3 regions of the Saccharopolyspora sp. NPDC047091 genome follow, and region 2 is predicted to be linked to each of the others. Evidence: riboswitches for the same ligand, from Rfam matches in the RefSeq annotation. Region 2 holds a riboswitch; each other region holds the start of a gene.
The links. A riboswitch is a leader RNA that binds a small molecule or an ion and turns the genes downstream of it on or off. The one in region 2 is predicted to bind glycine.
Positions count from the first base shown of each region.

Region 1: another riboswitch for glycine. It lies ahead of gcvT (glycine cleavage system aminomethyltransferase GcvT); the one in region 2 lies ahead of gcvH (glycine cleavage system protein GcvH).
Region 3: another riboswitch for glycine. It lies ahead of gcvP (aminomethyl-transferring glycine dehydrogenase); the one in region 2 lies ahead of gcvH (glycine cleavage system protein GcvH).

Region 1 is NZ_JBEYUS010000019.1:80,511-85,133, reverse strand. Features, by position in the region: gene gcvT (glycine cleavage system aminomethyltransferase GcvT) at 84-1,196, opposite strand; glycine riboswitch at 1,315-1,413, opposite strand; glycine riboswitch at 1,414-1,542, opposite strand; gene ABZ805_RS11610 (TetR/AcrR family transcriptional regulator C-terminal domain-containing protein) at 1,645-2,277, opposite strand; gene ABZ805_RS11605 (long-chain fatty acid--CoA ligase) at 2,506-4,095, shown strand; gene ABZ805_RS11600 (acyl-CoA dehydrogenase family protein) at 4,142-4,623, shown strand, end outside.
Region 2 is NZ_JBEYUS010000050.1:17,061-21,683, forward strand. Features, by position in the region: gene ABZ805_RS20370 (L-serine ammonia-lyase) at 287-1,639, opposite strand; gene gcvH (glycine cleavage system protein GcvH) at 1,664-2,038, opposite strand; glycine riboswitch at 2,178-2,273, opposite strand; gene ald (alanine dehydrogenase) at 2,482-3,597, shown strand; gene ABZ805_RS20385 (hypothetical protein) at 3,958-4,452, shown strand; gene ABZ805_RS20390 (ATP-binding cassette domain-containing protein) at 4,568-4,623, shown strand, end outside.
Region 3 is NZ_JBEYUS010000088.1:15,021-19,643, reverse strand. Features, by position in the region: gene gcvP (aminomethyl-transferring glycine dehydrogenase) at 1-1,893, opposite strand, end outside; glycine riboswitch at 2,058-2,160, opposite strand; gene ABZ805_RS26390 (MerR family transcriptional regulator) at 2,298-2,861, opposite strand; gene ABZ805_RS26385 (bifunctional nuclease family protein) at 3,190-3,666, opposite strand; gene garA (glycogen accumulation regulator GarA) at 4,172-4,623, opposite strand, start outside.

The DNA of each region.
Region 1 (4,623 bases), on a different contig from region 2:
TGCCTCCTGGTGTTCGATCTGGGCTGCGCCGGACGGGTCCGGCGCGGTCCGGTCAAGGTTCTCGCGCCCGTTGCGGGCGTTCGTCAGGCCTCGCGGCGGTAGAACGGCAGCGCCACGACTTCGGCGTCGATGGACTTGCCGCGGATGTCGACCTGCACCGCGGTACCGGGCGCGCTGTGCGCGCGGTCCACGTAGGCCATCGCGATCGGGTGGCCGAGCGTCGGGGACGGGGCGCCGCTGGTGATCTCGCCGATCTCGGTGCCGTCGGCGAGCACCGGGTAGCCGTGCCGGGGCGCGCGGCGCGCGTCGGTGCGCAGCCCCACCAGGGTGCGCTCCGTCGGAGCCTCCGCGACCTTCGCCAGCGCGGCCTTGCCGACGAAGTCACCGGGCTTGTCCAGCTTCACGACGCGCCCCAGGTTCGCGTGGAACGGGGTGAGCGCAGCGGACAGCTCGTTGCCGTACAGCGGCATGCCCGCCTCCAGCCGCAGCGTGTCCCGGCAGGACAGCCCCGCCGGGATCAGCCCGCGCTCGGCACCGGAGTCGGTCAGCGCGCGCCACACCGCGGGCGCGTCCGCGGGCGAGGTGAACAGTTCGAAGCCGTCCTCACCGGTGTAGCCGGTGCGCGCCAGCAGCACCTGCTTCCCGGCGACCTCGCCGGGGTACCCGGCGTAGTACTTCACGGCGGACAGGTCGGTCTCGGTCAGCGGCGCCAAGATCGCCACCGATTCCGGCCCCTGCACGGCGATCAGCGCGTAGTCGTCGGAGACGTCCCGGTGCACCGCGTCGAACTCGGCGACGCGTTCGGCGAGCTCGGCGGAGACCACGGTCGCGTTGGCGGCGTTGGCGACCACCAGGAACCGCTGCTCGTCCAGCCGGTAGACGATCAGGTCGTCGAGCACGCCGCCCTCGGCGTTGCACAGCATGGTGTAGCGGGCGCGACCCACCGTGATCGCGGACGCGTTCGCGATGAGCGCGTGGTCGAGCGCCGCGGCCGCCTCCGGGCCGCTGATCTCGATCTCGCCCATGTGCGAGAGGTCGAACAGCCCCGCCGCCGTCCGCACCGCCTGGTGCTCCGCGGTGTCCCCGGAGTAGCGGACCGGCATCCGCCAGCCCGCGAAGTCGGTGAAGTGCGCGCCGAGGGACTCGTGGACCTCGTGCAGCGGTGTCCGTCGCGGAGCTGGGGGCGACGACGTCATGGTGCGGAACTCCTCCTGGTGGGCACCGATCACGTCCGAGGGGGACCGGTTGCGGCCACTTCCAGCAGAAACCATATCCGGGGTCCTCCGACGGCGATGGGCGCGGGCGTGCGCTGCCGGTCTCCCCGGAGTCATTGGCCTGAGAGTTTCACCGCGCACGAGGGCGGCTTGCACCATGGGCGAGGGACACGGGTCCCTGCTTTTCTCCGTGATCGCCTGGTGTCGCGCGGTAGCGGGGCCTGAGAGTTTGGTGGGGAGGATTGCTCCTTCGGCGCTGCACCCAGGAATCGCATCCTGCACGGACCAGGGGCTCCTGGCGGGGCGCAGACTCTCCCGCACGACGTCGTCGGCGTTGTAGTCCGGTGTTGTGTTGTGCTCCGGAACGCTACGGAGATCACGCAGCGCAGTCAACCGAACGTGAGCGTGATCCCGTCGCCGCGCGCGGGGTTCAGCGCTGCGGGAACAGGCGGGCGTGCTGGGCGCGGAGGCCGTCCACCAGCGCCCGCAGCGCCAGTTCGAAGCTGTCGTCGTCGATCTCGGCGGCGTGCTCGCGCAGCAGGTGCGCGCCGCGCAGGTGCGGGAACCGGTCCTCGTAGACCTCGGCGTCGTCGACGAACCCGCCTGCGAACGAGCCCATCGCCGCGCCGAGCACCAGGAACTTGGTGGAGGCGCCGATCATCGTGGCGTACCGCTGCGGCCAGCCCGCGCCGGTCAGCCCGCCGTGCACGGCGTCGGCGCGGCGCAGCGAGTTCTCCCGCCGGGCCGGGCCGGACGCCATGAACGGCACCAGGTTGGGGTGGGCGGCGAGCGCGGCCCGGTAGGAGCGGGCCCAGCGGGTGAGCCCGGTGGGCCAGTCGATGGCGAAGCCGCTCGTGTCGACGGCGGCCATCACGCCGTCCGCGACGTCGTGCAGCAGCGCTTCCTTGGTGGCGACGTGGTTGTAGAGCGAGGCGGCGCGGACGCCGAGGGAGTCGGCGAGCCTGCGCATGGACAGCGCTTCGAGACCTTGCCCGTCGATGATCGCCAGCGCGTGCTCGCGGATGCGCTCGCGGGTGAGCTGGGGGCTCTTGGGTCTGCCCATGCCGCGCTCCTGCCTGCCGTCCGCCGCCGGTCGGCGCCCCTCGGGCACCTCTCGGGCACCCCTCCGGCAACCGCCGCGCCCGTCCGCGTCCGCTGCGGAACGTGTCGATCAGTGTCCGGTGTGCGGCCCTTGCCGCGGTCCGCGGGGTGGTCCTAGAGTCCGAAAACTAACGACGTTAGTCGCCGGATGTCCAACGGTGGACCGGCGACGTCCTCACGGAGGTGGACGATGGTCAACGACGACGAGTCCCCGGCGCGGGTCGAGCCGCACACCACGCTGTCGCTCGCCTCGGTCCTCGCCGAACCGGCCCGGCTCCGCCCGGCGGACACCGCGGTCGTCGAGGGCGAGCAGCAGGTGACCTACGGCGAGCTGTGGGAGCAGGTCCGGGCGCACGCGGCGGCCCTGCTGGCCCGCGGCGTCGAACCGGGCGACCGGGTGGCGATCGTGGCGCCCAACGTCATCGACTTCGTGCGCGCCTACTACGCCGTGCTCACCGCGGGCGCGGTCGTGGTGCCGGTGCCGCTGCTGCTGGTCCCGGATGAGGCGGCGTACCTGCTGCGCAACTCGGGCGCGAAGCTCGTCATCGGGCACACGAGCCAGCTGGCGCTCGCCGCCGAATCGGCGCGCCGCGCGGGCATCCCGCTGGTGTCGGTCGGCCCGGCGGTGCCCGGCCCGGAGACGCCGGACTCGCTGACCGAGGTGGCCGCCGCGGCCGAGCCGGTCCGCTCCTTCACGACCCGCGGGCCCGACGACCCGGCGGTGATCTTCTACACCAGCGGCACCACCGGCAGGCCGAAGGGCGCGGTGCTCACCCACCTCAACCTGGTGCTGAACGCGACGGTGAACGCCTTCGACGCCAACGACACCCGGCGCGAGGATCGCGTCCTCGGCTGCCTGCCGCTGTTCCACGTGTTCGGCCAGACCGTGTCGCTGAACACCACGTTCCGGGCGGGCGCGACGCTGGTGCTGCAGCCGAAGTTCGACCCGGCCGAGGCGCTGCGGCTCATCCGGGACCGGCGGATCACCCAGCTCAACGGCGTGCCCACCATGTACATCCGGATGCTGGAGGCCGCCGGGGACGACGACGACCTGTCCTCGCTGCGGATGTGCGTGTCCGGTGGCGCGGCGCTGCCGGTGGCGGTGCTGGAGCGGTTCCAGCGGCGCTTCGGCGCCCCGATCCACGAGGGCTACGGGCTGTCCGAGACCTCGCCCACCGCCACCGTGAACCAGCCCGCGTTCGGGCCGCGCGCAGGCACCGTCGGGCACGCGCTGTGGGGCATCGACGTGGAGATCGCCGAACCGTCCGTGGAGGACCGGATCGAACTGCTGCCCGCCGGGGAGACCGGCGAGGTCGTGGTCCGCGGCCACAACGTGTTCGCCGGCTACCTCGACGACCCCGAGGCCACCTCGGCGGCGGTCGTCGACGGGTGGTTCCGCACCGGCGACATGGGCGTCAAGGACGCCGAGGGCTACCTGTCGATCGTGGACCGCAAGAAGGACCTGATCATCCGCAACGGCTACAACATCTACCCGCGCGAGGTGGAGGAGCTGCTGATCCGGCACCCGGCCGTCGCGCAGTGCGCGGTGATCGGCCTGCCCGACCCGGGGCGCGGGGAGGAGGTGTGCGCGGTCGTGGTGCCCGAACGCGGCGAGGACCCGGACGAGGCGCTCGGCAAGGCCATCATCGCCTGGGCCGCCGAGCAGACCGCGCACCACAAGTACCCGCGCCGCGTCGTGTTCGTCGACGAGCTGCCGCTGGGCCCCAGCCACAAGGTGCTCAAGCGGGAACTGCGCAGCCGCATCGCCGAAACCTCCTGACCCCCGACCTCCCCACACCCGGCCTCGCCGAAAGGACCCGCCACCGATGGTCGACTTCTCCCTGTCCGAGACCGAACGCGACATCCGCGACTGGGTGCGCACGTTCGTGCAGCGCGAGCTGGTGCCGCTGGAGCCCGAGGTGCTGCGCCGCGAGCGCAACCACGAGCGCGGCCTCACCCGCGAGGAGCTCGCGGAGCTGCGGCAGAAGGCGCGCGACGCCGGTTTCTGGGGCGTGCAGACGCCCGAGGAGTACGGCGGGATGGACCTCTCCGCCGTGCTCACCGCCCTGATCGAGATCGAGCTGGGCCGCACGTTCGTGCCGTTCAGCTTCGGCGGGTACGCGGACAACATCCTCTACCACGCCAACGAGGAGCAGAAGCAGCGCTACCTGGTGCCCACCATCGAGGGGCAGCGGAAGTCCTGCTTCGCCATCACCGAGCCGGGCGCGGGTTCGGACGCGAAGAACCTGCGCACCACGGCCCGGAAGGAGGGCTCGGAGTGGGTGATCGACGGGGAGAAGACGTTCAT
Region 2 (4,623 bases):
GAGCGTGACAGGAAGGTTCCCTTCATCGCACCGGTGGCAGAAAGGTTCCCTTGCTCGCAGCGGTCATCGCCCGGGTCGGGCCGCGGCCGTCGGTGGCAGGAAGGTTCCCTTCACCGCACTCGTGACCGGAAGGTTCCCTTCCTCACCGGAGCACCGCGGCCCGGCATACCGGCACCTCGGTGACAGGAAGGTTCCCTTCACCCCACCCGTGACAGAAAGGTTCCCTTCCTCGCCCCACCCCGCGCGGCGGTGGGCGCCGGGCGGGGCGAGGCCGGAAGGGAACCGATCAGCACTCGATGACGTTGACCGCGAGCCCGCCGCGGGCGGTCTCCTTGTACTTGACCTTCATGTCGCGGCCGGTCTCCCGCATCGTCTTGATCACCTTGTCGAGGGAGACGAAGTGGCTGCCGTCGCCGCGCAGCGCCATCCGCGCGGCCGTGACGGCCTTGACGGCGGCGACGGCGTTGCGCTCGATGCACGGGATCTGCACGAGCCCGCCGATGGGATCGCAGGTGAGGCCGAGGTTGTGCTCCATCGCGATCTCGGCGGCGTTCTCCACTTGCCACGGCGTCGCCCCCATCGCCTCGGCGAGCCCGGCAGCCGCCATGGAGCAGGCCGATCCGACTTCGCCCTGGCAGCCGACTTCGGCCCCGGAGATCGACGCGTTCTCCTTGAACAGCACTCCGATGGCGCCGGCGGCGAGCAGGAACCGGAGGACGCCCTGCTCGTCGGCTCCGGGCACGAAGCGCACGTAGTAGTGCAGCACCGCGGGCACGATCCCGGCCGCACCGTTGGTGGGCGCGGTGACCACTCGGCCGCCTGCCGCGTTCTCCTCGTTGACGGCGAGAGCGAACAGGGTGAGCCACTCCATGGCATCGTCCTGCTCGCCGAGGTGGGCCCGCAGGGCGGCGGCGCGCCGCTTCACCCGCAGCCCGCCGGGCAGTTCGCCGTCGTTGCGGCAGCCGTTGTCGACGCATTCCTGCATCACGGACCAGATGTGCAGCAGCCGGGCCCGGATGTCCTCGGCGGAGCGCCAGGACAGCTCGTTGTCGAACATGACGTCGCTGATCCGGGAGCCGGCTTCGGCGACCCGGGCGAGCAGTTCGTCGCCGGTGCGGAACGGGTGGCGCACCGGGGTCTCGTCGGGCTTGATCCGGTCGGTTCCGGTGGCGTCGTCGTCGACGACGAATCCGCCGCCGACGGAGTAGAACACCGCGGACCGCAGTTCGGCGCCGCCGCCGAACGCCGTGAACCGCATCCCGTTGGGGTGCACCGGCAGCGATCTGCGCCGGTGCATCACCAGGTCGCGGTCCGCGGAGAACCGGATGTCGCGTTCGCCGGCCAGCCGCAGCCTGCCCTCGGCGCGGATGGTCTCCACCCGGTGTTCGACGGCGGCCGGGTCGACCGTCTCCGGGTCGTGCCCTTCGAGTCCGAGCAGTACCGCTGTGGGGCTGCCGTGGCCGTGCCCCGTGGCGCCGAGCGAACCGAACAGCTCGGCCTTCACCTTGTCGACCTGACCGAGCAGACCGTCGTCGTGCAGCCGCGCGGTGAACATCCGCGCCGCCCGCATCGGGCCGACGGTGTGCGAACTCGACGGGCCGATGCCCACCGAGAAGAGGTCGAAGACGCTGATCGTCACAGCTCAGTCCCCCTTCGCCCCGGCCTATTCACCGCTGGTTAACTGGGCGTATTCCTGCGCGGTGAGCACAGCACCGGTCTGTTCGGCGCGCACTTCGAGCAGCCAGCCCGCGCCGAACGGATCGGAGTTGATGACCGCGGGGTCGTCGGCGGCGGCCGTGTTGACGGCGACGACTTCGCCGGTGACGGGCGCGTACAGGTCGCTGACGGACTTGGTCGATTCGAGTTCGCCGCAGGCCGCGCCGGTCTCGATGCGCTCGCCCACCTCGGGCAATTGCACGTAGACGATGTCGCCGAGCGCTTCCGCCGCGTACGGGGTGATGCCGATGCGGACCAGGTCGCCGCGGTCGTCGAGCCACTCGTGCTCTTCGGTGTAGCGCAGCTGTTCGGGCAGGGACATGGAGGCTCCTCACCATCACGGGCACGGGTGTGCCCTGGTTCGCGGGCCTCCCCCTCTGTTTCGGGACCTGAGAGCTTCGCCGCGGGTTCGCGGCTTGCACCGTGGGTGCGGCGCCGGGGCGCGCGCTTTCCAGAGTGGCCTCGCCCGAGCGGTCATGGGTGCCTGAGAGTTTTTCGGGGAGGGTTTGCTCCTTCGGCGCCCTGCTGGTGCGCAGGGTCTCTCCCGCTCGGGTTCTGCGGCGCTGTTCGGTTGTGGTCGTGCCCGGCAACGATAAACGGGTGTCACCCGTCGCCGGCGCGCGCCCGCCCGGATCGCGGCGTGGAAGGGAACCTTCCGGTCACCGGTGGCAGAAAGGTTCCCTTCCTCGCGGTCCGGGCGGGGTGGGGGTTCGGGGCGGATGATGCGGAGTGCGGGTTCGGGCGAGGTGTCGGGAGGTGGGCCGGGTGAAGGTCGCGGTGCCGCGCGAGGTGAAGAACCACGAGTACCGGGTGGCGTGCACTCCCGCGGGCGTGCACGAGCTGGTGGCGCGCGGGCACTCGGTGTTCGTGGAGGCCGGTGCCGGGCGTGGTTCGTCGATCCCGGACGAGGACTACGCGGCGGCGGGGGCGTCGCTCGTGCCGTCGGCGGCGGACGCCTGGGCCGAGGGCGAGCTGGTGCTGAAGGTGAAGGAGCCGGTGGCGGAGGAGTTCCCGCGGCTGCGCTCGGGCCAGGTGCTGTTCACCTACCTGCACTTGGCGGCGTCGGCGGAGTTGACGAACGAGCTGCTGCGCGCCGAGGTCACGGCGATCGCCTACGAGACGGTGCAGTCGGCGGGCGGCGGGTTGCCGCTGCTGGCGCCGATGAGCGAGGTCGCGGGCAGGCTGGCCCCGCAGGTGGGCGCGCAGGCGCTGCTGACGCCGCAGGGCGGCCGCGGGGTGCTGCCCGGCGGGGTGCCGGGCGTGCCGCCGGCTCGGGTGGTGGTGATCGGCGGCGGGGTGGCCGGGTTGAACGCGGCGCGGGTGGCCGCGGGCATGGGTGCGCAGGTGGAGGTGCTGGACACCGACGTCGACCGGTTGCGGGAGATCGATGCGGCGCACCGGGGCGCGATCCGCACGGTGACGTCGAACGCGTACGCGGTGGAGTCGGCGGTGCGGTCGGCGGACCTGGTGATCGGCGCGGTGCTGGTGCCGGGGGCGAAGGCCCCGAAGCTGGTGTCGAACGAGCTGGTGTCCCGGTTGAAGCCGGGCTGCGTGCTGGTGGACGTGGCGATCGACCAGGGCGGGTGCTTCGAGGATTCGCGGCCGACGACGCATGAGGATCCGACGTTCCGGGTGCACGATGCGGTCTTCTACTGCGTGGCGAACATGCCGGGCGCGGTGCCGAACACGTCGACGCACGCGTTGACGAACGTGACGTTGCCGTACGCGTTGCGCATCGCGGATCAGGGGTGGCGAGCGGCGTGCCGGGCGGACGCGGCGCTGGCGCGCGGGTTGAACGCGCACGGCGGGTTGCTGGTGAGCGAGGCGGTGGCGGTGGCGCACGGGATGCCGCGCACGGACCCGGGTGCGGTGCTGGTCTGATCCGCAACCGCGAGACCACGCGGGACCATCCGAGACCACTTCGCGGCGAGACCGGCGAGTTTCACTCGCAGAGGTGAGAGCACCCCGATAGGGGTTAGAGGGCGGCCCGCTCGACCGGCCTGGGGGTCACCGGGAGCAGGCCGCCAGGTCCCAGTGTAGGACACGAACGCTTGATTTCCGACGTGCGGAGCGTGACGAACCCATCCGGGCCGAACCCGCCCGAAAATCCACTCGACCAGGTGAGTTCGGTGTGGTCGGCCGGGTGAACTGCCGATGGGAGTGCGCCAAGCCGCGCCGATCTGCGGCGGTGCTCGTCGCGGACGCCACGGACGTCCGCCTTCTCCGTCCCGATCGGCCGCGATGACCGTACGACGCGGGGAGTGGCACGTGGACGACGCGAAGATGCGGGAGGCCGTCCTGGACCGGCTGGCCCGGCTGGAGCGGGTGGCCACCGAAGGCGGCACCGAAGAGCTGTTACCGGTCGCCAGGTCCGAACTGCACCGCCTCACCGGCGGGCTGCGCGCCCTGCTGGAGGCGCACCACCCGGACTCCGACGGGCGCTGCCCCGCCTGTTCCGGCACGGTGCGCAGCCGCAGCTGGCCGTGCGAGTCGTGGCTGCAGGTGCACCGCGGCCTCATCGGCGACCGAGCGACGCCCGGCGCACCGATCGACCGCCACTCCCCCGCCGACGAGGCGGCGCCGGACCGCGAACCGGGACCGGACGTCGGGGCGCGGCCACCGACCGGCCGCTGGCCCAGCAGCGCACCCGTCCACCACCGCCCTCCCCGACCGGAGGACGGCCGACCACCGGGCTCGGACCGGCCGATCAGCCGGCCGCAGCACGGCACGGGCTGATTTCCGCACTCCCCCCTAACGGCGCGGGCCGGTCAGGCAGGATGGGACCGCCCCGCGCCCGAGCGTGATCGTTCAGCGTCGCGCGCTCGCGGGCGCCCTGCGGGGCCGAGCGACGATGGAGGAGCGTGTGCACGACGGCAGCGGCCGGATCCTGGTGCAGAACCTGAGCAA
Region 3 (4,623 bases), on a different contig from region 2:
GTCGCAGCGCACCACGACCACGCGGAGCCCGGCCATCACGGCGCTGGCGGCGTTGGTGCCGTGCGCGCTCGCCGGGATCAGGCACACGTCCCGCGCCGCCGCACCACGACTGTGGTGGTAGGCGCGGATGGCCAGCAGACCGGCGAACTCGCCCTGGCTGCCCGCGTTCGGCTGCAGGCTCACCGAGTGGTACCCGGTGATCTCGGCCAGCCAGCGTTCCAGGTCGTGCACGATCTCCAGCAGGCCGGTCGCGTCCTGGGCCGGCGCGAACGGGTGGAGCTCGGCGAACTCCGGCCAGGTGATCGGTTCCATCTCCGCGGTCGCGTTGAGCTTCATCGTGCACGAGCCCAGCGGGATCATGCTGCGGTCCAGCGCCACGTCCGAGTCGGACAGGCTGCGCAGGTAGCGCAGCAGCGAGGTCTCCGAGCGGTGCGCGTGGAACACCGGGTGCGTCATGTACTCGGAGGTGCGCAGCAGCCCGGCGGGCAGCGCGTCCTCGGTCTCGGCGTCCAGCTCGTCGATGTCGGCCAGCGCGCCCCCGGCGATGCCGAAGGCCTCCGCGACCCGCACCAGCGCTTCCCGCGTGGTGGTCTCGTCGCAGCTGACACCGACGTGGTCGTCGTCGATGTGGCGCAGGTTGATGCCGCCGTCCCGCGCGGCCTGCACCACCTCGGCGGCCCGGCCGGGCACCTCGGCGACGAGGGTGTCGAAGAACGCGGCGTGCTCGATGCGCACCCCGCCGCGGCGCAGCCGCTCCGCCAGCACGGCCGCCATCCGGTGCGCCCGCTTCGCGATGGCCCGCAGCCCGGCGGGACCGTGGTAGACGCCGTACATGCCGGCCACGACGGCGAGCAGCACCTGCGCGGTGCAGATGTTGCTGGTGGCCTTCTCCCGGCGGATGTGCTGCTCGCGGGTCTGCAGCGCCAGCCGGTACGCCTGGTTCCCGTCCGCGTCGACGCTCACGCCGACCAGCCTGCCGGGCAGCTGCCGCTCGATGCCCTTGCGCACCGCCATGTAGCCGGCGTGCGGGCCGCCGAAGCCCATCGGGACGCCGAAGCGCTGCGTGGTGCCCACCACCACGTCCGCGCCCAGCTCACCGGGGGCGCGCAGCAGGGTCAGCGCGAGCAGGTCGGCGCTGACGACGACCATGCCGCCGCGCTCGTGCACCTGCTCGATGATCTCCTGCTGGTCGCGCACCGCTCCCGAGGCACCGGGGTAGGCCAGCAGCGCGCCGAAGAAGTCGCCCTCGGGCAGCGCCGAGGCGCCCGCGCTCAGGTCGGCCACCACGACCTCGATGCCCAGCGGTTCCGCCCGGGTGCGCAGCACCGCGAGGGTCTGCGGCATCACGTCGGCGTCCACCACGAACCGCGGCGACTTGGCCCGGCCCGCGCGGCGCACCAGCGTCATGCCCTCGGCGGCCGCGGTGGCCTCGTCGAGCATCGAGGAGTTCGCCACGGGCACGCCGGTCAGGTCGGCCACCATGGTCTGGAAGTTCAGCAGCGCCTCGAGCCTGCCCTGCGAGATCTCCGGCTGGTACGGCGTGTACGCGGTGTACCAGGCCGGGCTCTCCAGCACGTTGCGGCGGATCACCGGCGGCGTGATCGTCGGGTAGTAGCCGAGCCCGATCATCTCGGTGTGCGGGCTGTTGAGCCGCGCCAGGTCGCGCAGCTGCCGGAGCGCCTCGGCTTCGGTCGCCGGTTCCGGCAGGGCCAGTTGCAGGTCTCGTTCCCGGATGCCGTCGGGCACGGCCGCCTGCCCGAGCTCCTCCAGCGACCCGACGCCGATCACGTCGAGCATCCGGGCCAGTTCGGCGGGCAGCGGCCCGACATGGCGGTCGGCGAACGGAGTCCCGTGTTCCAGGGCGGCCAGCGGGATGCGGTCTTCGGTCGTCATCGCCACACCTCATTCATCGCGACGGACAGGGCGGCAGCACGTGTGCTGCTCTCCCCCTCTGTCACTGTCCGCGATGCGAACGCCTGAGAGCTTCACCCGGTCCGCGGACCGGCCTTGCACCGTCGGCGGGGAACCACGTCGGTGGTCCCGCTTTCCAGAGGTATCTCGCCCGTGCGGTCCAGCAGGCCTGAGAGGTTGTCGGGGAGGGTTTGCTCCTTCGGCGCCGCCGCTGACCAGGTCAACGGCGAACTCTCCCGCGCGGGGTCGGCGATGCTCAGCAGCTTACCCGATCCGGTGACGGCCGAACGGTGCGATCTTCATCCCGCCCGATCATCCCAACGGTCCAGGCGGGCCGCTGACGGGCGGTGATGGCTCCGGCACCGAGCGGTGCCGGGTGGCAGCGCTCAGCCGATGCGGCGGTCCCGCCTGCGGGACAGCTCGTCCCCGACCGGCTCGACGGCCTCGGCGCCGTCGGCGCGCTCGGCGGGGAACTCGTGGATGGTGCCGGTGATCTCGCGCATCGCACCGCTCACCGCGATGCCGAACACGCCCTGGCCGCCCTGCAGCAGGTCCACGACCTCCTCGGCGGACGTGCACTCGTAGACCGTCGTGCCATCGCTGAACAGCGTGATCCGGGCCAGGTCCTCGACCCCGCGGTGGCGCAGGTGCTCGACGGCGACCCGGATGTTGTGCAGCGAGACCCCGGTGTCCAGCAGCCGCTTGACGACCTTGAGCACCAGGATGTCCTTGAACGAGTACAGCCGCTGCGAACCGGACCCGGCCGCGCCGCGGATGGACGGCCCGACCAGCTTGGTGCGCGCCCAGTAGTCCAGCTGCCGGTAGGTGATCCCGGCGATCTGGCACGCCGCGGGTCCGCGATAACCGACGAGCTCGTCCGGCAGCGCGGAGTCCGGGAACGGTGCCGAACCCCCTGCGGCGGCTTCCTCGCCAGGTGCTCGCTCCACCACGCCTGCCTCCCTCCGCCCGGCCCGAAGCCGGCGAACCACCGAACCCGGCTCGACGCATGATCATCGAGAACGACCACGAACGATCATGGAACCGGGGGTTTGACCTTCCCCGACCTGGAAAATCACATCGGGGCGATTCGCGCACCTCGAAGGTAAGCCCGCCCCGAGACCGGGTCAACGCGACGCGCGGAGCCGTCCCCCGACCCCGGTGTGACGCGTGCCCCGACCGGGGCTCGGCATGCGAGAAGGGCCCCTGGTGCGCGCGGCACCAGGAGCCCCTCTCGAACGACGCGGTCGGCCTGGCGGGGCCGAGCCCCGCCCGCCGCGATCAGGTGTCCGCGCCGCGGAAGTCCTCCGGCGAGACCGAGTCCAGGAATTCCCGGAACTTCTCGACCTCGTCCTCCTGCTCGTCCGGGATGATCAGCCCGGCTTCGTCCAGCACCGATTCGTCGGCGTGGATCGGCACCCCGATCCGCAACGCCAGCGCCACCGAGTCGCTCGGCCGGGCCGAGACCCGCACGTCCCCGTCGAAGATGAGCTCCGCGAAGAACGTGCCCTCCTGCAGGTCGGTGATCCGCACCTGCTCCAGGTCCCGCCCGAGGGCGCCGATGACGTCCTTGAGCAGGTCGTGGGTGAGAGGTCTGGCGGGTCGCACGCCCTGCTGCTCCAGCGCGATGGCGGTGGCCTCCACCGATCCGATCCAGATCGGCAGGTACCGCTCGCCCTCGGTCTCGCGCAGCAGCAGGATCGGCTGGTTGGCTGGTAGTTCCACTCGCACGCCGACGACGCGCATTTCGCTGCTCATCGACACATCGCCTCCTCCAGCGCGCCGAAGCGTGACATCCTTGGTCGAGGATCGCGCACCGACGCCTCTGACGCTACCCGCGATACGGCGGACACGCCGACCTCCGGCCGTCGTTCCCGCCCGGATTTTCCGCTCGGTGGACGGCTTTTCCGGCTCGTTCCGGGCCTCGCACCAGCGGGGTCGCCGGTACCGGGCCCTTCCGTTGTCCGCCCCGGGCAGGGGCGGTCTTCGACGCCGTCGCGCACCGGTTCCGCGGGCACCCGGGGGTGCTCACCGGACGCGGCTCCCGCGACTCCGACCAGGTCGGTTCCCGGGTCGGGCGCCGACCGCTCGCGACGCGAACGATGTCCCCCGTCACGATACACCGCGCCGCATCCCGCAGAACCCGTTCCGGACTGCGGGAACCAGCGGCCCGGAGATCGCCTGGAACGATCACCGCCGAGAACGATCGGGGCGGCGCCGGATCGGCGTCGCCCCGATGCGCTCGGTCCGCGGAACGTCCGCCTCAGCGGCCCTGACCGTCGATGGGACCGGTCAGGAACACCAACCGGAACTTCCCGATCTGCACCTCGTCGCCGTTGGCCAGCACCGAGGTGTCCACCGGTTCCCGGTTGACGTAGGTGCCGTTGAGGCTGCCGACGTCGACGACGACGAAGTCGTTGCCCTCTCGCCGGAACTCGGCGTGCCGACGGGACACCGTCACGTCGTCGAGGAAGATGTCGCTGTCCGGGTGGCGTCCAGCACTGGTGGTCTCGCGGTCGAGCAAGAACCGCGACCCGGCGTTCGGGCCACGCTTGACCACCAGCAGTGCAGCCCCGGCGGGCAGCGAATCGACCCCGGAGGCCGCCGGCTCCTGGGGGGCACTCTCGGTGCTCTCCGGCTCCGAGAGGAACGGCCTGAAGACCGAGGTGGTCTCCGGTGACTGCTCCGGCGGAACGCCGCCGGGCCCGTCGTTCT